2 regions of the Variovorax sp. TBS-050B genome follow, and region 1 is predicted to be linked to the other one. Evidence: riboswitches for the same ligand, from Rfam matches in the RefSeq annotation. Region 1 holds a riboswitch; the other holds the start of a gene.
What was found. A riboswitch is a leader RNA that binds a small molecule or an ion and turns the genes downstream of it on or off. The one in region 1 is predicted to bind glycine.
Positions count from the first base shown of each region.

Region 1 (11,699 bases):
CCTCGCGCCGACGCAGTTCGAGCGACTGGTGCGCCTGTTCAGCTATTTCACGATCGATTCGAACCTGCTGATCGGCGGCGTCTGCGCGCTGCTGGTCTTCCGGCCTGCGCACGACGGCGCGCTGTTCCGCGTGCTGCGGCTCACGGCGCTGCTGTGCATCGCGGTCACGGGCGTCGTGTTCCATGCGCTGCTCACCGGCTTGCGCGAGCTCACGCCGTCGGGGGAACTCGCCAATTTCCTGCTGCACACCGTGACGCCGCTCGGCGCGGTGCTCGGCTGGCTGCTCGTGGGCCCGCGCCCGCGCACCGATCGCGGCACCATCGGCCGCGCGGTGCTGCTGCCCCTGGCCTGGATCGTCTACACCTTCGTGCGCGGCGCGTTCGTCGACTGGTATCCCTATCCCTTCATGGACGTGGCGAGGATCGGTCTCGCGCGCGCCGTGCTCAATTCGGCCGGGGTCGCCGCGGTCTTTCTCGCGATGGCCTTCGGCCTGCGCTGGCTCGAGCGGCGGCTGCCGGCGGCGCCGGCCCCCTGAACGCACCGGGTTTGCCGCTCGTCGCAGAATGGCCGCCGACAAACAGGACCTCCGAATGACCACACTGCAGCAACTCCTCGGCACCGAGCTTCCATTGATCCAGGCCCCGATGGCCGGCGTGCAGGGCAGCGCCATGGCGATCGCCGTCAGCAATGCGGGCGGGCTCGGCTCGCTGCCCTGCGCGATGCTCGGCAACGACGCGATCCGCAGCGAGGTCGCCGCGATCCGCGCGGGCACCGGCAAGCCCTACAACCTCAACTTCTTCGCGCATGTTTCGCCCGCACCCGATGCGGCGCGCGAGGCGACGTGGCGCGAGGCGCTGTCGCCGTACTACCGCGAGTTCGGCATCGATGCGGCCGCCATTCCGGCCGGGCCGGGGCGCAATCCCTTCAGCGCCGCGGTGGCCGAGGTGCTCGCCGAATTCCGGCCGCCGGTGGTGAGCTTCCATTTCGGGCTGCCGCCCGAGGCGCTGCTGGCGCAGGTGCGCGGATGGGGTTCGAAGATCCTGGGCTCCGCCACCACGGTCGACGAGGCGCTGTGGCTCGAGGCGCACGGCGTCGATGCCGTCATCGCGCAGGGCCTTGAGGCGGGCGGGCACCGCGGGCACTTCCTCTCGCACGACCTCACGAAGCAGCTCGGCACCTTCGCGCTCCTGCCGCAGCTGGTGCGCGCGGTGCGCGTGCCGGTGATCGCGGCCGGCGGCATCGTCGATGCCGCCGGCGTGGCCGCCGCGATGAAGCTGGGCGCGGCGGGCGTGCAGGTGGGCACGGCCTACATGCTCGCGCCCGAAGCCACGACGAGTGCCGTGCACCGCGCGGCGCTCCAGAGCGAGGCGGCGCGCCACACGGCGCTGACCAACCTCTTCACCGGACGGCCCGCGCGCGGGATAGTCAACCGCGTAATGCGCGACCTCGGACCCATCGGTGCCGCGGCGCCCGAATTCCCGCTCGCCACCTCGGGCATCGCGCCGCTGCGCGCCAAGGCCGAGGCGCAGGGCAGCGGGGACTTCTCTCCGCTCTGGTCGGGCCAGAACACCACCGGCTGCCGCGAGCTGCCGGCCGCCGAGATCACGCGCGCGCTGGCGCGCGGCTTTGCCTGAGAGGCCGCGCATGGCGCAGCAGCTTCATCTGCCCCTGAAGTTTCTCGAGCAGCCCGCGGGTGCGAACGTGCGCGAGCCGTGGCTGCTGGTGCTGATGCACGGCGTGGGCAGCAACGAGCAGGACCTGTTCGGCCTCGCGCGGCTGATGCCGCCGCAGTTCCACGTGCTGAGCCTGCGCGCGCCGTACGTGCTGTCGCCCGATGCCTATGCCTGGTTCGAGTTCCAGCAACTGCCCGGCGGCGAGCGGCGCATCGACGAGGAACAGGAGCGCGAGAGCCGCTTCCTGGTCGGCGAGATGGTGGCCTCGGCCGCGCAGCAGCTCGGCGTGCCGGCCGAACGCGTGGTGGTCGGCGGCTTCAGTCAGGGCGGGATCATGGCGCTTTCGCTGCTGCTGACCCAGCCGGGCAAGGTGGGCGCGGCGATGGTCTGGCACGGCCGGCTGCTGCAGCAGGTGGTGCCGCACGTCGCGCCGCCCGAAGCCTTCGAGGGCAGGGCGCTCTGGGTCAGTCACGGCAGCGCCGACAGCGTGATCCCGGCGAGTGCGGCCGAGGCCACGCGTGCGCTGGCGCGCGGCCTGCCGCTGGCGCTCTCGGGCGCCGACTTCCCGGGCGGGCACGAGATCCGGCCCGCCGAGCTGCAGGGCACGCTGGTCTGGTTGCAGTCGCTCACGGCGAGTCACAACGTGCAATAGGTCGCAGCCGCTGGCTGAACTTCGGCGGCTGGCAGACGTCACACGGCGTTACGAGCACGGACGCCGGGTGCGGCCTCGATTGATGCACCATCGGCGTTCGTCTCCCACTGCGCTTTGCAAAAGGAAACCGCCGACATGCCCGAACCAGACATCCCCGAGATTCGCGACACCGCCGAAGCGCCCGCATTCAGACCGCGCCGCGAGAGTTCGACGGGCACGATGGTCGTGATCGTGCTGCTGGCGCTCGCGGCGGCTTTCCTGGGATGGCGCTGGTACCAGCAACAGCAGCCGGTGCCGGCCGAACCGGCGCCAGCGGTGGCGGCCGCACCGAACGACGGCCCGGTGGTGCCCCCGCTTTCGCCGCTGCCGGAATTGCTGGAACCGCACAACCCGCTGGAAGGCCTGGCGCCGCCCGATGCCGGACTGCCCGCGGTGGCGGATTCCGATTCGCGCGTGGCGAAGGCGCTGGCCGAGGTGTTCGGCAGCCGCAACGTCTCGGAATTCCTGCTGCCCGACGGCGTGGTGCGCCGCTTCGTCGCCACGGTGGACAACCTTCCGCGCGAGCACGCGCCCGCGAGCCGTTGGCCCGTGCATCCGGCCAAGCAGCGCTTCATCACCGGGCAGCAGGGCGGTGCCGAAGTCATCGATGCCCGCAATGCCGCGCGCTACGCGCCGCTGGTGCAGCTCGCGCAGTCGGTCGACGCGGCCAAGGCGGCCAAGGCGTATGCGCGGCTCTATCCGCTGTTCCAGCAGGCCTATGAAGAGCTCGGCTACCCGGGCCGCTACTTCAACGACCGGCTCGTGGCCGTGATCGACCACCTGCTGCAGGCGCCCGAGCCCGCCGGGCCGGTGCGGGTGCGCCTGGTCGAGGTCAAGGGCAGCGTGCCCTCGCAGCGGCCCTGGGTGCGCTACGAATACGCCGACCCCGAACTCGAAGCGCTCTCGTCGGGCCAGAAGATCATGGTGCGCGTCGGCCTCGAGAACGAGCGCCGGCTCAAGGCCAGCCTGCGCGGCTTTCGCGCGCAGATCGCCACGGGCGACATCGCGAAGAAGCAGAAGCAGCCGTCGTCGCAGCCGCAGTCCTGACGCCGGGCGGCGCCTGTAGGCGCGGACCGATTGCGCGCGGCGCCGATGGCGCAGATGATCGGCCGACCCACGAGGGCGCGGCCGCCGGACGGCACCGCGCCTGGCCTTCACGATTTGCTGCAAAGATTTCGAGGACCACCGTATGAGCCTGATGAGCGTCGACCTCTACCAGAGTGCCACCGATCCCGAGAAATTCCTGGCGCTGCCCGCCGGCACCGACCCGAGCGAACTTATGGGTCCGATGACCTTCGACCAGGACTATGCGGAGGTCAAGCGTTACCAGGAAGGCTTCGAGTTCGACCCCGCGCAGGACTATGCCGGCGTCAATGCCGCCAAGATCGCGGCGGACCTGCTCACCGTGAAGTGGGCGATCTACCGCCGCGAATCCTGATCAGGCTTCCTGGTAGTCGCCGACCGGCACGCAGCTGCAGAACAGGTTGCGGTCGCCGTAGACGTTGTCGACCCGGCCCACCGGCGGCCAGTACTTGGCCTGCTTGAGCGCGGCGAGCGGATAGGCGCCGAGCTCGCGCGAGTACGGATGCGTCCATTCGCTGCCCAGCAGGCTGGCGGCGGTGTGCGGCGCATGCTTGAGCGGGTTGTCGTCGCGCGGCCAGACGCCTTCCTCGACGCGCCGGATCTCGCCGCGGATCGCGATCATCGCGTCGACGAAGCGGTCGAGCTCGGCCAGCGGCTCGCTCTCGGTGGGCTCCACCATCAGCGTGCCCGGCACCGGAAAGCTTAGCGTGGGCGCATGGAAGCCGTAGTCGATCAGCCGCTTGGCGACGTCCTCGGCGGTGACGCCGCTGGTCTCCTTGAGCGGGCGCAGGTCGAGGATGCACTCGTGCGCCACGTGCCCGTTGGGGCTCGCGTACAGCGTCGGATAGTGGTCCTTGAGCCGCGCGCTGATGTAGTTGGCGCTCAGGATCGCGGTCTCGGTCGCGGCCTGCAGGCCCTTGGCGCCCATCATCCGGCAGTACATCCAGCTGATCGGCAGCACGGCCGCATTGCCGAGCGGCGCGGCCGAAACCGCGCCAACGCCGTGGCCCGTGGAACCCGCGGTCGCATGGCCCGGCAGGTAGGGCACGAGGTCCTCGACCACGCAGACCGGTCCCACGCCCGGGCCGCCGCCGCCGTGCGGGATGCAGAAGGTCTTGTGCAGGTTCAGGTGGCTCACGTCGCCGCCGAACTCGCCCGGCGCGGCCACGCCGACCAGCGCGTTCATGTTGGCGCCGTCCACGTACACGCGGCCGCCGTGTTCGTGCACGAGCTCGCACAGCTCCTTCACCCGGGTCTCGAACACGCCGTGCGTGCTGGGGTAGGTGATCATCACCGCCGCGAGCCGCTCGCTGTGCTTCTCGCAGGCGCGCTTCAGGTCGTCCATGTCGACGTTGCCCTGCGCGTCGCAGGCCGTGACCACCACCTGCAGGCCCACCATCTGTGCGCTCGCGGGGTTGGTGCCGTGCGCCGACGAGGGGATCAGGCAGATGTCGCGATGCCCCTGGCCGTTGGCCTCGTGGAAGGCGCGGATCGCAAGCAGGCCCGCGTACTCGCCCTGCGAGCCGGCGTTGGGCTGCAGGCTGATGCCGGCATAGCCGGTGGCTTCGCAGAGCCAGGCGCGCAGCTGGGCGTCGAGCTGGGCATAGCCCACGAGCTGCTCGGCCGGTGCGAAGGGATGGATGTTCGCGAACTCGGGCCAGGTGATCGGGATCATCTCGCTGGTCGCGTTGAGCTTCATGGTGCAGCTGCCGAGCGGGATCATGCTGCGGTCGAGCGCGAGATCCTTGTCCGAGAGGCTGCGGATGTAGCGCAGCATCGCCGTCTCGCTCTTGTGGGTGTTGAACACCGGGTGCGTGAGAAAGGCGCTGGTGCGGCGCAGGTCCTCGGGCAGCCGCGGCGCGGTGCCGGCCAGGTCGTCGAAGCGCGGCATCGGCGTGCCGGCGGGCACGAACAGCGCCCACAGCGCCTCGATGTCGGCGCGCGTGGTGGTCTCGTCGAGCGAGATGCCCAGGTGCTGCTGCAGCCGCTGGCGCAGGTTGATGCCGGCGGCCTGCGCGCGCTCGACGATCCTCGCGGTGTCTTCGCCGGTGCGGATGGTCAGCGAGTCGAAGGCGGTGGCGTTGACCGGCTCGCGGCCCATCTGCGTGAGGCCCTGCGCGAGGATGGCGGTGAGCGCCGCCACGCGCTGCGCGATGCGGGTCAGGCCATCGGGCCCGTGGTAGACGGCGTACATGCTCGCCACCACGGCCGGCAGCACCTGCGCAGTGCAGATGTTCGAGGTCGCCTTCTCGCGGCGGATGTGCTGCTCGCGCGTCTGCAGCGCGAGGCGGTAGGCGCTCTGGCCGTGCGCGTCCACGCTCACGCCCACCAGGCGGCCCGGCAGCGAGCGCTTGAATTCGTCGCGGCAGGCCAGGTAGGCCGCATGCGGACCGCCGTTGCACAGCGGCATGCCGAAGCGTTGCGTGGTGCCGCAGACGATGTCGGCGTCCCATTCGCCGGGCGGCGCGAGCAGCGTGAGCGCCAGCAGGTCGGCAGCCACGCAGAAGGCGGCGTCGCACTGGTGCGCATGGCCCGCGAGCGGGCGCAGGTCGTGCACGTGGCCGGTGGTGGCCGGGTACTGCGCGAGCACGCCGAAGAATTCGCCGCTCACCATCAGGTGCGGCAGCGTCTCGGAGACGGTGCTGACCTTGACCTCGATGCCCAGCGGCGCGGCGCGGGTCTTGATGACCTCGATGGTCTGCGGATGGCAGTCGCCCGAGACCAGGAACACGTTGCTCTTGGCTCTAACGCTGCGCCGGGCGAGCGTCATGGCCTCGGCCGCGGCCGTGGCCTCGTCGAGCATCGAGGCGTTGGCGATCGCCATGCCGGTCAGGTCGCAGACCATGGTCTGGAAGTTCAGCAGCGCCTCCATGCGGCCCTGCGAGATCTCGGCCTGGTAGGGCGTGTAGGCGGTGTACCAGGCGGGGTTCTCGAGCACGTTGCGCAGGATCACGCCCGGCGTGTGGGTGCCGTAGTAGCCCTGACCGATGAAGCTCTTGAACACCTTGTTCTTCGCCGCGATCGCCTTCAGCTCGGCCAGCGCGTCCGCCTCGGTGACCGGGGCCGGCAGCCGCATCGGCCTGGCGCGGCGGATGGCCGCGGGCACGATGCCGTCGATGAGTTCCGCGCGCGTCTCGGAGCCGATCACCGGCAGCATGCGCGCCTCGTCGGCCGCATCGATGCCGATGTGGCGGGCGAGGAATTCTTCGGCGTTCTCGAGTTCTTGCAGGGAGGGGAGGGAGGGAGTGGGCATGGCGGGTGTCGGGAAAAAGGCGGGATCGGGGCCAGAACGCAGAGGCCGCAGAGGTTTCGCAGAAGTCGCGAAAGCAGACAGAAAAATGAATTCCTTCTGCGACTTCTGCGAAGTTTTTGTCTTCCTTCTGCGTCCGGCTGTCCGTATTCAGCAGCGCATCAAGACTCGGCCGCGAACTTGTCGTACGAGGCCGCGTCGAGCAGCGCATCGAGCTGCGACGGGTCGCTGAGCTTCACCTTGAAGAACCAGCCGGCTGCGAGCGGGTCGCTGTTGGCGAGCGAGGGGTCGGCGCGCAGGGCCTCGTTGACTTCGGTGATCTCGCCCGAGACCGGCATGAACACGTCGGCCGCGGCCTTGACCGATTCGACGACACCGGCGACCTCGCCCTGCGCGAAGGTCTTGCCGACTTCGGGCAGGTCGACGAACACCACGTCGCCGAGCGCGTCCTGCGCATGCACGGTGATGCCGACGGTGGCCGCGTCGCCTTCGGCCGAGACCCATTCATGGTCCTTGGTGTACTTGATGCTCATGGTGAAGAAACTCCTCGTGGAAAAAACAAAAGGTGGGTCGGCCGGCTGGCTTCAGCCGCGGTAGTAGCGGGTGGGCACGAAAGGCATGGTCGAGACTTCCATCGGCACCGGCTTGCCGCGCACGATGGCCTGCACGCGCGTGCCGGGCTCGGCGAAGGCGGTGGCGACGTAGCCCATCGCGATCGGCCGGTCGGCCGTGGGGCCGAGCAGGCCGCTCGTCACCAGGCCGATGTCCTGGCCCTCGAAGGACTGCAGCACCGTGCCGTCGCGCACCGGAATGCGTTCCAGCGCCACGAGGCCGACGCGCTTGCGCGTGAGCGTCTCATGGTCGGTGCGGCCCGCCGCGCCCGCGGTGGCTGCCGCGAGCTGGCCCAGCACCCGGGCCGCGCCGGGAAAGCCGCCTTCGCGCGCGCCGCCCGCGCGGCGGACCTTCTGGATCGCCCAGTTCAGCGAGGCTTCGACCGGCGTGGTGGTGGTGTCGATGTCGTTGCCGTAGAGGCACAGGCCGGCCTCGAGCCGCAGCGAATTGCGCGCGCCCAGGCCGATGGGCTTGACCTCGGGCTGCGCGAGCAGCAGGCGGGCGAGGGCGTCGGCATCCTTGCCGGCCACCGAGATTTCGAAGCCGTCTTCCCCGGTGTAGCCGCTGCGCGTGGCGAAGGCCGCAATGCCGCCGATCTGCACCGCGCCGCCCGTCATGAACACGAAGCGTTCGATGCCCGGCGAAAGCCGCGCGAGCACCGCCGCGGCCTGCGGACCCTGCAGCGCGAGCAGCGCATGGTCGGCGAGCGACTGCACCTCGCAGCGCGCGCCGATCTTCCGTTGGATGTGGGCCAGGTCGGCCACCTTGCACGCGCCGTTGACGATCACGAAGATCGACCCATGCCCCTCGTTGAAGAACATCAGGTCGTCGAGGATGCCGCCCGTGTCGTCGAGCAGCAGGCCGTAGCGCTGCTTGCCGGGCGGCAGGTCGATCACGTCGACCGGCATCAGCGTCTCGAATGCCGCGGCGGCATCGGGCCCGACCAGGCGCAGCTGGCCCATGTGGGAGATGTCGAACAGGCCGGCGGCCTCGCGCGTGTGCCGGTGCTCGGCCATCAGGCCCGCGGGGTACTGCACCGGCATCGAATAGCCGGCGAACGGCACCATGCGGGCGCCCAGTTCCACATGCAGGTCGTGCAGCGGGGTCTTGAGAAGTTGTTCGGCGGAAGCGGCAGAAGTCACCGGGAGGCACTCCAAAGGGGCAGTCGAATTCCATGGCGCAAACCATGGGCCACCCCTGCTGTCCGCTTTACCTGAGAGATTCGCCCCACGATCGGGGTTTGCTCCTTCGGTGGGCCGCCGCGTCCGCATGGGTGCGGGGGCCTCTCTCCAGCAAGGAAGCGACGGCATCCGCCGGCGCTGTGTCAGTCCTTTTGCCTGAGCGTTCGGGAAGTCCCTGCGCCTTCGGCGGCTCCGCGACGCGAAGCTCTCTCCTGACCCGGCGAGTGTAGTGGATCGCGGCGCCCCGGTCGCGGGGCACGGCCGGCGCGGGCCGGTTCAGTGCATGGCTTCCGTCGCCGGCGGCAGCAGCTTGTCGATGCGCTGGCGCAGCGATTCCGCGCGCTCGGCGCCGGCGGTCTTCTCGATCTCGGTGAGCATCAGCGCGGCGATGCTCAGCATCGCGCCGCGGTCGCGCGCCTCGCGCAGCGCATCGCGCATCTGCGTTGCGAACTTCGGATCGCGCCGCACGAACATGCGCTCGCAGATGTCGAACAGGAACATGCGGGTGGTGGCGAGGGAGCGCTTGCCGTCGAAGTTGTCGGCCGCAGCGGGCGGCGGCGCGGGCTCGGTCTCTTCCACGGGGGCCGGCACGGGGGCGGGCGCCGCGATCGGCGCGGCGGGCGCCGCCACCTGCAGATAGCCGCGGTGCGCGAGCGCCTGCAGCGCCTGCTCGGCATCGGCGCGGCTCGCGAAGAGGGGCACGAAGTCCGTCAGCGAACGGCGGCCGTCGGCCATCAGCAGCAGCGCGCGTTCGCGCTGGCTCAGCGTGCGCTGACCGCCCTGGAGTTCGTCGCGTGCCTTGTCGGTCTTGATTGGAAACATGGCGCAACAGCCCTGGAATTCGAGGGCTGAAGCATCGCGGCGGGCGGTGACATCTTCATGAACCTTTTCGCCTTACACGGCGTCGAGAGGCCGCCTGCCGGATTTTTCGCTCAGCCCGCGACTTCCTTGCGGATGAGCCAGCGCTTGTCCACGCGCTGCAGCTCCAGTGTCTTGGGTCCGGTCTGGCTCAACGCGTCGGCGCGGTAGTGCTGCGTGAAGCGGGCGGTGGCGGTGGCGCCGTGGATGCGAATGACGAGGTTCTCGATGTTCACCTCGATGCGCGACCGGTTCGCGATGCGCCGGCGGCGTTCGGCTTCCCAGGCGGCATGGTCGACCCGCTGGTTCGGAACGAAGTCGGGCACGTAGGCGGCGAAGTAGCGCTCGACATCCCGGGCCGACCAGGCTTGCGCCCAGGCGCGCACGGCGGCTTCGACCTCGGCGATCACGGCGCCGCTCTGTGCAGCCGCATCGATGGATGCCGCAGTCGCAGGCGCAGGCGTGGCGGCCACCGGCGCGGGAGCGACCTCCGCGCCGGCGAGCTCCGGCGGATTGGCCACATAGCCCGTGAAGCGCCATCGGCCGGTTTCGTCGAGCGAGAAGCTGAGCCTTTCGGCGCCCGGCTTGCCATCGATGCGGACGGAGGCGAACTCCACATTCGCGTAGATGCCCGCGGGCAGTTGCTGGTCGCCGCCGGCGGCGATGGAACGTCGGTTCACGCCGAGCCAGGTGCGGCGGCTGACGGTGCCGACCGTCTGGCGCGCCCGGCGCGTGGTGTCGATGAACACCGCCTGCGGCACGCGCGCCTTGAGCACGCTCGACGCATCGTTCCAAAGATTGCCGAGGCGGTCCTCGTCGACTTTCCGTAGCGCGCTGCGCGCCTCGCGCAGCAGTTCGTCGGCCGATTCGGCGAGCGGTTCGCCGGCGGCACGGGCGCAGAGCGCCGCGCTCGCCAGCAGCCATGCGCCGGCGAGCTTCATCCAGAAGCGTTGCATTTTTTCTCTCCCTTGGTTGCTGGCGCCGCGGGGGCGCCGGGAGAGATTCTCGCCCACCGGCCGGGTGCGCCCGGCCCGCCTGACGGCTACCTCGCGTACACCAGATCGCGCAGCGAAAGCGAGATCCACGGCACGTACGTGATCACCAGCAGACAGCCCAGGATCACGAGCACGAACGGCACCAGGTGCTTCACGATCCGGTCGAGCGAGATGCGCGCCACCGTGCAGGCCGCGAACAGGTTCACGCCGAAGGGCGGCGTGATCATGCCGAGCGCGAGGTTCACCACCATGATGAGACCGAAATGCACCGGGTCGATGCCGAAGTGCACCGCCACCGGCGCGAGGATCGGCGCGAGCACGATGATGGCCGCGCTGGTCTCGATGAACATGCCGATGATGAAGAGCGCCGCGTTCACGCCGAGCAGGAACATCGCCGGCGACTTCAGCACCTCTTGCAGCCAGTGGCCGATCGCATCGGGCACGCCCGCACGCGTGATCAGGAACGCGAACAGCCCCGCGTTGGCGATCACGAACATGATCACCGCCGACGACAGCACCGACTTGCGCAGGATCGCGAACAGGTCGGACGGCTTGATCTCGCGGTAGATCACGACGCCCACGATCAGCGCGTAGAACACCGCCACCGCCGACGCCTCCGTCGGCGTGAAGATGCCGCCGTAGATGCCGCCGAGGATGATCACCGGCATCAGCAGCGCCCAGCCTGCCTGCCACAGCGCGCGGCCGAAGGGCATGCGGCCGTCGCCGTCGTTCTTGCCCCAGCCCTTCCACTTGCAGAAGAGCCAGACGAAGAGCATGAGCGCGCCGCTGATCAGGATGCCCGGGCCGAAGCCGGCGATGAACAGCTCGCCGATCGACACCTCGGCGCTCACGCCGTAGAGGATCATCGGGATCGAGGGCGGGATGATCACGCCCAGTTCCGCGCTCGTGGCCTGCAGCGCGGCGGCGTACGAGGTGGGATAGCCATGCTTGATGAGCGCGGGAATCAGGATCGCGCCGATCGCGAAGGTGGTGGCTACCGAGGAGCCCGACACTGCCGCGAAGATCATGCAGGTGAGCACGCAGGTCATCGGCAGGCCGCCCTGGACGCCGCCCACGATGCTCTTGGCGAACTCGACCAGCCGGCGCGAGATGCCGCCGGTTTCCATCAGGTTGCCGGCGAGGATGAAGAACGGGATCGCCGCGAGCGGAAACTTGTTGATCGAGTTGAAGATCTCCTTGGCGGAGATCAGCATGTTGGCGTTCGTGACCTGGATGCCCAGCACCGAGGCGAGGCCGATCGAGACGGCGACGGAGACCGACAGTGCAAAGCACAGCACCATCGTGGCGATCATGGTGGTGGTCATTGCGCGGTCTCCAGTTCCATGCGCTTGGGAT
Region 1 is NZ_JARXYR010000002.1:3,476,484-3,488,182, forward strand. Features, by position in the region: gene M2165_RS19160 (Pr6Pr family membrane protein) at 1-535, shown strand, start outside; gene M2165_RS19165 (nitronate monooxygenase) at 591-1,634, shown strand; gene M2165_RS19170 (dienelactone hydrolase family protein) at 1,645-2,325, shown strand; gene M2165_RS19175 (DUF3014 domain-containing protein) at 2,461-3,411, shown strand; gene M2165_RS19180 (hypothetical protein) at 3,554-3,802, shown strand; gene gcvP (aminomethyl-transferring glycine dehydrogenase) at 3,803-6,700, opposite strand; gene gcvH (glycine cleavage system protein GcvH) at 6,859-7,230, opposite strand; gene gcvT (glycine cleavage system aminomethyltransferase GcvT) at 7,282-8,451, opposite strand; glycine riboswitch at 8,500-8,612, opposite strand; glycine riboswitch at 8,625-8,715, opposite strand; gene M2165_RS19200 (hypothetical protein) at 8,767-9,312, opposite strand; gene M2165_RS19205 (DUF4019 domain-containing protein) at 9,423-10,304, opposite strand; gene M2165_RS19210 (TRAP transporter large permease) at 10,391-11,668, opposite strand; gene M2165_RS19215 (TRAP transporter small permease subunit) at 11,665-11,699, opposite strand, start outside.

Region 2 (11,699 bases), 1.4 Mb from region 1:
TCGGCATCGAAGCGCGCGGGCAGTTCGCTCGGATAGAACCGGCCGTGCGAATGCTTCGCGCACAAGTAGCGCACGATCACGTTCGATTCCCAGAGCGTCACCCGCTCGCTGCCTTCGCCGTCGTCGATGGCGGGCACCATCGCGTTCGGGTTGAGCGCAAGGTATTCCGGCGTCTGCACCACGCCGAACCGGCCGCCGGCCTCGGTGCGCTGGAAGTCGAGCCCGAGCTCCTGCGCGCACCAGACGACTTTGCGCACGTTGATCGAACTGATGCGGCCCCAGATGTTGAGCATGTTCTTCAGCTTCCTTGGACGGATGTGGCGGACAGGATGGACGGCGCGGACGGACGCTCGAGCAGCAGCAGGCGGATCGCCAAGCCGGCCATCACCAGCGCCAGCAGGCCGCGCTGGAACTTCTCGGCCCCGGGGCGGCGGCGCAGCCAGCGGCCGAGCTGTCCGCTGCAGGCACCGAGCAGCGCGTTGAACGCGAGCGCGGCGGCCGAGAGCATGACGCCGAGCTGCACCAGTTGCAAGGGCACGCTGCCGCGCGCCGGCTCGGTGAACTGCGGCAGGAACACCATGAAGAACAGCAGCGCCTTCGGATTGACCAGGTTGTTCAGGAACGCCATGCGCACGATGCGCGCGAAGGCGGCGGGCTCGGCGCGGGCGCCCGCGGCGAGTGCGTGGCCCGCGCCGTTCGCGCGCAGCGCCTGCACCGCCAGCCACAGCAGGTACAGCGCACCGGCGTAGCGCAGCAGATCGAAGGAGGGCGGCCAGGCCGCGACCAGCGCCGTCACGCCGCTGGCGGCGAAGAGCGTGTGCACCAGGTCGGCCGCCGAGATGCCGAGCGCCGCCGCGAAGCCGCCGCGCGGACCGTGGGCCACGCCGTGCGACAGCACGAAGGCCATGTTGGGTCCGGGCGACAGGAACAGGGCGAGCACCGCGAGCAGAAAGAGCGCGAGCGTGGCGAGGCTGATCATGGCAGGTGCGGTTCGATGTTGCGCAGCGCCTGCGCCACGTAGTCGTCCTTCTCGCCCACGGGGGCGACGTAGTGCAGCGCGCTCTTCGCGGCCTCGAGGCCCTCGCTGCGCGCAATGAACCAGGCCGCGAGGTAGGGCGAGGAGAGGCAGCCGCCCGCCGTCGCCACGTTGCCCCTGGCGAAGAAGGGCTGCGCCAGCACTTCGATGCCGGCTTCCTGCACCCAGGGCCTGGTCGTGAGGTCGGTGCAGGCGGGCACCGTGCCCAGCAGGCCGAGCTTGGCGAGCAGCAGCGTGCCCGAGCACTGCGCGCCGATCAGCTGGCGCGTGGCGTCGAGCCTGCGCAGCACGCCCATGATGGCCGGGTCGGCCGCGACCTCGCGCGTGCGGATGCCGCTGCCCACGAGCACCGCCTCGGCCTCGCAGGCGGCCTCGAGCGTCGAGCTCGCATGCACGGTCACGCCGTTCATCGAGGTGACCGTGGCGCTCGGCGCGGCGAGCGTCACGCGCCAGCCCGGCCGCTTGACGCGGTTGAGCACGCCGAGTGCGATCAGCGAGTCGAGCTCGTTGAAGCCGTCGAAGGTGAGGATGGCGATGTGCATCGTGGGAGCCCGGCTGCGCGGCGGTTCAGACGGGTTCGGGCGCGAGCGAGCGCTTGCCGAGCAGCGCCAGTTCCTCGCGCACGGTGAGCGCGAGCGCGGCAATGGCGGTGTCGATGTCCTCGACGCTGGCGGTCACGAACGACAGCCGCAGCGTGCGCGGATCGCCCTCGCCGGCATAGAAGGGCGCGCCGGGCACGAAGGCCACGTTGCGCTCGACCGCCTTGGGCAGCAGCGCCACGGTGTCGATGCCTTCGGGCAGCCGCACCCAGAGGAACATGCCGCCGAGCGGCGCGTTGAACTTCACGTCCAGACCCTTCATCTCGCGCGTGAGCGCGGCCAGCATGGCATCGCGCTGGCGCTTGTAGAGCGCGCGGATCGTCGGCACGTGGCGATCGAGGAAGCCGTCCTTCATCACCGCCGAGACCATGCGCTGCGTGAAGATCGGCGTGTGCAGGTCGACCGCCTGCTTGGCCTGCAGCAGCTTCGGATAGATCGACTTGGGCGCGACCAGGAAGCCCAGGCGCAGCCCCGGCGCCAGCACCTTCGAGAACGAGCCGAGGTAGATCACGCCCTCGGGGTTGCGCGCGGCCAGCGGCAGCGGCGGGGCCTGGTCGAACCAGAGCTCGCCATAGGGGTTGTCCTCGACGATCGGCAGGCCCGCTTCGGCGGCGGCGGCCGAGACGGCGGCGCGGCGCGCCTCGGTCATGGTGCGGCCGGTGGGGTTCTGGAAGTTGGGCAGCAGGTAGACGAAGCGCGCGTCTTTCGCCTTGGCGACGAGGTCGTCCACCACCACGCCTTCGTCGTCGCTCGCCACGCTCGCGGGAACCGGCTCCATCGGCCCGAAGGCCTGCAGCGCGCCCAGGTAGGTCGGCGTTTCCACCAGCACCTTGCTGCCCGGATCGATCAGCACCTTGGCCACGAGGTCCAGGCCCTGCTGCGAGCCGGTGGTGATGAGCACCTGCGCGGGATCGACGTTCCACGGCAGCATGTCGGCCACCGCCTGGCGCAGCGGCGCGTAGCCTTCGCTGGCGGCGTACTGCAGGGCCGCCTGGCCGTCGTTGTGCAGCACCTCGGCGCAGGCGTCGGCGAAGGCCTGGATCGGGAAGGTCTTCGGCGAGGGCAGGCCGCCGGCCAGGCTGATGATGCCGGGCCGTTCGGTGACCTTGAGGATTTCACGCAGCACCGAGGGATTCATCTTGGTGGCGCGGGCGGCAAGCTTCCAGTTCATGGGGTTCTTCTTTCAGGGCGGTGGGTGTGGGGGCGATGTCAGGATCGTTCGGCGCGCGCAGCAGCGCGTGGCGTGGCGGCGAGCGAGGGCTGTGGCTGCGACAGCCGCTTGCCGAGCACCACCGTGCAGACCACGGCGGCGGCGAAGCCCAGCGTGACCACGTCGAGCGGTTCGCCGAGCAGCGGAATGGAGGCGAGGATCGAGAGGAAGGGCTGCAGCAGCTGGGTCTGGCTCACGCGCAGCGCGCCGCCGAGCGCGAGCCCGCGATACCACGCGAAGAAGCCGATCCACATCGAGAACACCCCGACGTAGACGAAGCCGGCCCAGGCCGTGACGGCAATGGCCTCCTGCGGCCAGAGCGCGAGCGTGGCGGGCAGCGTGACCGGCAGCGCCATCACGCAGACCCAGCAGATCACGCGCTCGGCGCCGAGCGAGGGCGTGACCTGCGCGCCGTAGATGTAGCCGAACGATGCCGCGACCACCGCCCCGACCAGCAGCAGGTCGGCCCATTCGAAGCCGAAGCCGTGGCCCTGCTGGCTGGCGCGCAGCAGCGAGAACAGCACCACCAGCACGCTGCCGGCGATGGCGCAGAGCCAGAAGCCGAGCCGCGCGCGCTGGTGCAGCACCCAGGCCGCGACGGCCGCGGTGACGAGCGGCAGCAGCGCCGTCACCACCGCCGCATGGCTGGCCGAGACCACGCGCAGCGCATACGCGAGCAGCAGCGGATAGCCGATCACGTTGCCGAGCACGGCCATGCCGAGCGGCTTCCACTGGTGCGGCGCCGGGCGCGGCGAGCGCGTGGCGAGCAGGAACACCGTCGACAGCAGCCCCGCGAGCGCGGCGCGTCCGAGCGTGACGAACCATGGCGACAGCTGCGGCGCGGCCTGCGTGCCGGTGGCGAGCCGCGTCATCGGCAGCGTGATCGCGAACAGCGCGACGCCGATCACGCCGAGCCACATGCCCAGCGTCTCCTTCCTGATGGCGGTGCGGGGCCGGCTCATACCCCGACCATCCACCAGGCCGTCAGCACCAGCACCAGCCCCATCGCGCGGTTGAACCACAAGAGGCGCCGGCCCTTGGCGAGCCATGCGCGCAGCAGCGCGCCGGCCAGCGCATAGGCGAAGTTGCTCGCGAAGGCGAAGACCAGCATCACCGGCGCGACGATCGCGAAACGACCGAGCGCGTCGGGCTGGCCGGCGATCCAGCCGGCCACCAGCGTGAGCGCGAGCAGCCAGGCCTTGATGTTGACGAACTGCAGCATCACGCCCTGGGCGAAGCCGACCGAGAGCCGCTCGCCATCGGCCCTGCCGAGCGTGGCGCTGCCGCTGAGCTTGTAGGCGAGCCACAGCAGATAGCCCACGCCGAGCGCCTTGATGGCGAGGCGGAGCGGAGGCACCGCGACCACCAGCGCGCCGATGCCGGCCGCGCACAGCACGAGCAGCAGCGTCCAGCCGACCGGCACCGCGACGATGAAGCGCATCGCACGCGGCAGGCCGCCGTTGGCCGCGAGGGCGGTGGAGAGCGTGGTGTTGGGGCCCGGCGAGAAGCTCATCGCGGTGGCCAGCACCAGCAGCGCGGTGAATTCTTGCCAGTTCATTGCATACACTCTAAACTTTGGGACCATTACAGTTCCAATACAGTTGAGCGTACATCCGCAAAAACTGTATTGGTCTTGCCCTCGACACAGAAGCCCCCTGCGCATGTTGACACGAACCTCCACCCAGTCGCTCACGGGGCAATTGGCCGACCGGCTGGCGGAACGCATCCGCACCCGGCTGCTGCCGCCCGGCGCGCGTCTGCCTTCGGTGCGCGAGTGCGCGCGCCAGCAGGGCGTGAGCCCCTACACCGTGGTCGCGGCCTACGACCAGCTGCTCGCGCAGGGACTGGTCGAGGCGCGGCGGCAGCGCGGCTTCTACGTGCGCGACGCGGCGCCCGTGCCCGAAGGCCGCCCGCCCAACGCGGCGCCCATGGTCATGCAGATGATGGCCTCGCGCGTGCCGGCCGACGCGAGCTCGCTGATCCGCAGCATGTTCCACCGCCCGAGCGACAAGCCGCAGCCCGGCATGGGCGTGTTCCCGCCGGACTGGATGGCGTCGACCTTCATGCCCACGGCCGTGCGGCGCATGACCGGCACCGCCGCGCTGCAGGATCTCTCGCTGCAGTACGGCGAGCCATCGGGCGACGCGGCGCTGCGGCGCAGCCTGTCGAACAAGCTGGTCGGCATCAACGTGCCCGCCGCGCCGGACCAGATCGTGACCACCGTCGGCGCCACGCATGCGCTCGACATCGTGAGCCGCACGCTGCTGCGCGCGGGCGATCCGGTGATGGTCGAGGAGCCGGGCTGGGCGCTCGAATTCGCGCGGCTCGAGGCGCTGGGCATGCGCATCCTGCCCGTGCCGCGGCGCGCCGACGGGCCCGATCTGGAGGTGATGGCGCAGTACTGCGCGCTGCACAACCCCAAGCTGTTCGTGAGCGTGAGCGTGCTGCACAACCCGACCGGCTACAGCCTCACGCCCGGCAGCGCGCACCGGGTGCTGAAGCTCGCGAACGAGTACGACTTCCACATCGTCGAGGACGACACCTACAGCCACCTCGCGCCCGAGCATGCGACCCGGCTCTGCGCCCTCGACGGGCTGCAGCGCACCATCTACGTGAGCGGCTTCGCGAAGATCCTGGCGCCCAACTGGCGCATCGGCTTCCTCGCCGCCTCGGAGGCGCTGAAGGAGCGGCTGCTCGAAACCAAGCTGCTCGCCACGCTGACCACGCCCACGCTGTTCGAGCGGGCGCTGTCGTGGTGCATCGACCAGGGGCAGCTGCGCCGGCACTCGGAGCGCGTGCGCATCCGTCTCGACGGCGCGCGCGGCCGCGCGGTGAAGCTCGCGATGGCGCATGGCTGCAGCTTCGCGTCGGAGCCTGCGGGGCTGTTCGGCTGGGTCGACACGGGGGTCGACACCGACGCGCTCACGCAGCGCATGCTCGACCAGGGCTACCTGCTCGCACCGGGCTCGCTGTTCCATGCGCGGCGGCCGCCGAGCACGATGATGCGCATCAACTTCGCGACCTCGCAGGACGCGACCTTCTGGAAGGTGTTCAGCAAGGTGCGCGCCGAGCTTTGACACTGGCGGGAACGCGGGCTCGCCGCGGGCGGCGAGGCACGGGCTTGGAGTAAGCTGGCGCGACAGGACAACCCGATCCGGAGACCGCCGCATGAGCAACGCCAGCCAGCCTTTCGACTTCAGCCAGTTCGTTCCCGGATTCGATTTCCTCAAGAACCTCGCGGGCACCGGCACGGCCGGCGCCGGCGCGGTGCCCGGACTGCCGAGCCTCGCGAGCTGGGTCGCGCCGACGCTCAGCGTGGAAGAGGTCGACAAGCGCATCCAGGAGCTCAAGACCGTGCAGTACTGGCTCGAGCAGAACGGCCATGCGCTGAAGGCCACGATCCAGGCGCTCGAAGTGCAGAAGATGACGCTCTCGACACTGCGCGGCATGAACGTGCGCATGGAGGACATCGCGAGCGCCTTCGCCGCGAAGCAGGCCGGGGCACCGGCGCCGGCGCCCGAGGCCCCCGCGCCGGCCGAGGAAGCGCCCGCGCCGCAACCGGCGAAGAAGCAGCCGCGCGGCAGCAGGACGAATGCGGAGTCCGCCGCGCCGGCTGCCGCGGGCGTGGTCGATCCGATGCAGTGGTGGGGCGCGCTGACCGAACAGTTCCAGCAGATCGCGAGTTCGGCGTTGCAGGACGCGGCGCAGCTCAAGATGCCCGCCATGGTCCAGCCGTCGGCCGACGCCTCCGGCAAGGCTGCTTCGCTGGCGCCCGCGGCATCGCGGAAGTCGGCACCGGCCAACAAGGCCGCCCCCGGAAAAAAGGCGCCGTCCGCCGCGCGCAAGCGCAGCGCCGCCCGGCGCTGACGCCTCACTCACACACATCGTTCGCTGTCCAGGGATGGCACGCATCATGAAACTGTTTCCTTCCGGCCATGCCACCCATCCGCAATGGCGCATGGCCGCCGGCCTCGTGCTGGCGCAACTGCGCGCGCAGATGGCCCTGCCCGACTACGCGGCCTCGCCGACGCTCGGGCTGCTCTACATCACCGACCACTACGCGGCGCACGCACAGGACATCCTCGATCACCTGAGCGCCGAACTGCCCGAGGTGACGGATTGGTCGGGCACCGTCGGCATCGGCGTGGCGGCCAACAATGCCGAGTATTTCGACGAGCCCGGCATGAGCCTGATGCTCTGCGCGCTGCCGAGCGACCAGTACCGCGTGTTCTCCGGCGTGGCGCCGCTCGGCAGCTCCGAGATGAGCGGTTTCGAGGCCCATACCGCGCTGGTGCATGCCGACCCGGCCACGCCCGACCTGGCCGAGCTCATCGGCGAAATGGCGGGCCGCACCGACACCGGCTACCTGTTCGGCGGGCTCTCGTCGGGCCGTGCGGGCGCGCTGCAGTTCGCGGTCGGCGGCAACGGCAACATCCGCGGCCACGGCGCCGCGGGCGGCGTGTTCTCGGGCGGCCTCTCGGGCGTGGTGTTCGGCGAGGGCGTGCGGCTGGTGTCGCGCGTCACGCAGGGCTGCCAGCCGCTGCGCGCAGGCGCCGGGCGCGAGCGCGAGATCACCGAGGCCGACGGCAACCTGCTGCTCAAGCTCGACGGCGAACCGGCGCTCGACGTGCTGCTCGCGGAACTCCAGGTGTCGCTCGAGCGGCCGCAGGAAGCCATCGATGCGGTGCGCAACACGCTGGTGGGCCTGGCCGACGCCGGCAGCGACGGCATCCGCCGCACCGGCGACCTGGGCGCCGACGTGCTGGTGCGCCACATCATCGGCCTCGACCCGACGCGTCGCGGCATCGCGATCGCCGACGTGGCCGAAGCCGGCATGCGCCTGAGCTTCTGCCGCCGCAATGCGCAGGCCGCGCGCGCCGACCTGATGCGCATCTGCGCGGAGATCCGCGAAGAGCTCGAACCCGAGGAACAGACCCTCGCCACCGCCCGCGCCGTGGCGGCCGGCGAGGCCGAGGCGGCGCCGCATCCGGCCCGCCGCATCGCGGGCGCGGTCTACGTGAGCTGCTCCGGCCGCGGCGGCCCGCACTTCGGCGCGCCGGGCGCCGAGCTGCAGATCGTGCGGCATGCGCTGGGGGACGTGCCGCTGGTGGGGTTCTTTGCGGCGGGGGAGATCGCGAGGCACCGGTTGTATGGGTACACCGGTGTGCTGACGGTGTTCGCTGCCGCCGACTGACGCGTCAGCCGAGCGCGGGTTGTGCGACCCCGGGCCTGCTGTCGGCCATGCCCGCGAATGCGAAATCCACCTCGGGCGCCAGCCCGCTCACGATCCGCGCGATCGACTTGCCCGAGCCGCAGGCATGGGTCCAGCCCAGCGTGCCGTGGCCGGTGTTCAGGTAGAGGTTGGGCAGCTTCGTCTTGCCGATCAGCGGCACGTTGCTCGGCGTGGCGGGACGCAGGCCGGTCCAGAACTGGGCCTGCGCGGTATCGCCGGCGCCGGGGAACAGTTCTTCGACGCGCCGCACGATCGCCTCGCAGCGCACGCGGTTCAGGTCGCGGTCGTAGCCGTTGAGCTCGGCCGTGCCGGCGATGCGCAGCCGGTCGCCCGATGCCGAGGTGTAGCGCGAGAACACGAGCTTGAATTCGTCGTCGGTGAGCGAGACCTGGTGGGCCTTCGAAGCGTCCTTGACGGGCAGCGTGACGGAATAGCCCTTGGCCGGGTAGATCGGCAGCCGGATGCCGAGCGGCGCCGCGAGCAGCGGGCTCAGCGAGCCCATCGCGAGCACGAAGGCGTCGCCGCGGATGCGCTGGAAGCGGCCCTCGTCGTCCGTGGCCTCGACGTGATCGAGCCGGCCGCCGGCCTCTCGCAAGGCGGTGACCGTGTGGCTCATGAGGAACCTGACCCCCGCCGCCGCGGCGCGTTGCGCGAGTTCGCGCGCAAACAGGTTGGCGTCGCCGGATTCGTCCTCGGCCGTGTAGGTGGCGCCCGCGAGCTTCGGGCGGATGTGGGCGAGCGCAGGCTCGATCTTCACGGCCTCGTCGGCCGAGATCACCTGCCGCTCGCAGCCGAGCGCGCGCATCTGCTCGGCCGGTGCGAGCGCGGCGTCGAACTCCTTCTGCGTGGTGTAGAAGTGCAGGATGCCCTGCGTGCGCTGGTCGTAGGCGATGCCGGTGTCGCGCCGCAGCTGCTGCAGCGCCTCGCGGCTGTAGGTGCCGAGGCGCACGATCTGTTCGATGTTGTGGCGCGTGCGCGCCGGTGTGCATTCGCGCAGAAACTGCAGGCCCCAGAGCCACTGGCGCATGTCGGCGCGCAGGCGGAAGAGCAGCGGGGCGTCTTCCTTGCCCAGCCATTGCAGCACCTTGAGCGGGGCGCCGGGGTTGGCCCAGGGTTCGGCATGGCTCACGGAGATCTGCCCGCCGTTGGCGAAGCTGGTTTCGGCGGCCGGCGTGGCCTGCCGGTCGATCACGGTCACTTCGTGGCCGAGTTGCTGGAGGTAGTAGGCCGAGGTGACGCCGAGCAGGCCGGCGCCGAGAACGATCACGCGCATTGCAGGTACTTCTTTCGAGTGAGTGCGCTTGAATGGCGGCGGGGCGGCATGCCATCGCTGTGTTTTGGCGATGGCAGAGCAACCGGACGATCGCCGTCCAAGTTGCCGCTCCCCCTGTCCTCGGTACCTGAGAGATTCACCCGCTGCACCCGCAGCGGGCTTGCTCCTTCGGCGCATCACGCGGGGTGATGGCTCTCCAGACGGCGTGTCAGTACTGCAGTACAGGGCTCGAAACTCTTTGAAAGAACTTCAAGAATTCGTCGGCCGACCTGAGCGTTTATGGGAGTTTGCGCCTTCGGTGGAGTAGTTGAAAGTACTACTCGCTCTCCTGCAGTCCCGTCATTCTAGGTGGGAGAGACACATTGCGACAACCCCGGATTCGGCCTATCGGACGAATGGGATAATTAACCATTGCTTCGCCCTGACGGCGGCTTCTGAAAACTTCGAGGGAACTCATGATTCTGGTCACCGGCGGCGCCGGCTTCATCGGCGCCAACTTCGTACTCGACTGGCTCGCGCAGAGCGACGAACCGGTCGTGAACCTCGACAAACTGACCTACGCGGGCAATCTCGAGACCCTCGCTTCGCTCAAGGGCGACGCGCGCCACGTCTTCGTGCAGGGCGACATCGGCGACAGCGCGCTCGTCGATCGCCTGCTGGCCGAGCACAAGCCGCGTGCGGTCGTGAACTTCGCCGCCGAGTCGCACGTCGACCGCTCCATCCACGGCCCCGAGGACTTCGTGCAGACCAACGTGCTCGGCACCTTCCGGTTGCTCGAATCGGTGCGCGGATACTGGAACGCGCTGCCGGCCGATCAGAAGGAGGCCTTCCGGTTCCTGCATGTCTCGACCGACGAGGTTTACGGCTCGCTCTCGAAGACCGACCCCGCCTTCACCGAAGAGAACAAGTACGAGCCCAACAGCCCCTACTCGGCCAGCAAGGCCGCGAGCGACCACCTTGTGCGCGCCTGGCACCACACCTACGGCCTGCCGGTGCTCACGACCAACTGCTCGAACAACTACGGGCCCTTCCATTTTCCCGAGAAGCTGATCCCGCTGATGATCGTCAATGCGCTCGCCGGCAAGCCGCTGCCCGTGTACGGCGACGGCATGCAGGTGCGCGACTGGCTCTACGTCAAGGACCACTGCAGCGCCATCCGCCGCGTGCTCGAGGCCGGCCGCCTCGGCGAGACCTACAACGTCGGCGGCTGGAACGAGAAGCCGAACATCGAGATCGTCAACACCGTCTGCGCCCTGCTCGACGAACTGCGTCCGCGCGCCGACGGCAAGCCGTACAAGGAACAGATCACCTACGTGACCGATCGCCCCGGCCACGACCGCCGCTACGCGATCGACGCGCGCAAGCTCGAGCGCGAACTCGGCTGGAAGCCCGCCGAGACCTTCGACACCGGCATCCGCAAGACCGTCGAGTGGTATCTGGCCCACGGCGAGTGGGTGCAGAACGTGCAAAGCGGCGCCTACCGCGAGTGGGTCGCCAAGCAGTACGACGACACGAAGGCTGGCGCATGAAACTGCTGCTGCTGGGCAAGGGCGGACAGGTCGGCTGGGAGCTGCAGCGCAGCCTCGCGCCACTGGGCGAACTGGTTGCGCTCGACTTCGACAGCACCGACTTCCACGCCGATTTCAGCCGGCCGGAGCAACTGGCCGAGACGGTGCTCAAGGTGCGCCCCGACGTCATCGTCAATGCCGCCGCGCACACCGCCGTCGACAAGGCAGAGAGCGAACCCGAGTTCGCGCGCAAGCTCAACGCCACCTCGCCGGGAGCGGTGGCCGAAGCCGCGCAGCAGATCGGCGCGCTGATGGTGCACTACTCGACGGACTACGTCTTCGACGGCAGCGGCAGCACGCCCTGGAAGGAAGACGATGCGACGGGGCCGCTGAGCGTCTACGGCCGTACCAAGCTCGAAGGCGAGCAGTTGGTCGCCGCGCATTGCGAGAAGCACCTGATCTTCCGCACCAGCTGGGTGTATGCGGCGCGCGGCGGCAACTTCGCGAAGACCATGCTGCGCCTCGCGAAGGAGCGTGATCGGTTGACCGTCATCGACGACCAGTTCGGCGCGCCCACCGGTGCGGAGCTGCTGGCCGATGTCACCGCACACGCGATCCGCGCGACCCTGCAGGATCCTGCGAAGGCCGGGCTCTATCACTTGGTGGCCGGCGGCGTGACCACCTGGCACGGCTACGCGCGCTTCGTGATCGAGCAGGCGAAGGCCGCCGGCGTCGAACTCAAGGCCGGCCCTGACGCGGTCGACCCGGTGCCGACGAGCGCCTTCCCCACCCCCGCCAAGCGCCCGCACAACTCGCGCCTCGACACCAGCAAGCTGCAAT
Region 2 is NZ_JARXYR010000002.1:2,112,338-2,124,036, forward strand. Features, by position in the region: gene M2165_RS12870 (glutathione S-transferase) at 1-293, opposite strand, end outside; gene M2165_RS12875 (LysE family translocator) at 299-979, opposite strand; gene M2165_RS12880 (DJ-1/PfpI family protein) at 976-1,578, opposite strand; gene M2165_RS12885 (PLP-dependent aminotransferase family protein) at 1,604-2,806, opposite strand; gene M2165_RS12890 (DMT family transporter) at 2,845-3,807, opposite strand; gene M2165_RS12895 (LysE family translocator) at 3,804-4,403, opposite strand; gene M2165_RS12900 (PLP-dependent aminotransferase family protein) at 4,507-5,922, shown strand; gene M2165_RS12905 (PhaM family polyhydroxyalkanoate granule multifunctional regulatory protein) at 6,014-6,712, shown strand; gene M2165_RS12910 (FIST N-terminal domain-containing protein) at 6,759-8,039, shown strand; gene M2165_RS12915 (D-amino acid dehydrogenase) at 8,044-9,351, opposite strand; glycine riboswitch at 9,456-9,561, opposite strand; glycine riboswitch at 9,599-9,693, opposite strand; gene rfbB (dTDP-glucose 4,6-dehydratase) at 9,807-10,880, shown strand; gene rfbD (dTDP-4-dehydrorhamnose reductase) at 10,877-11,699, shown strand, end outside.
Region 2: another riboswitch for glycine. It lies ahead of M2165_RS12915 (D-amino acid dehydrogenase); the one in region 1 lies ahead of gcvT (glycine cleavage system aminomethyltransferase GcvT).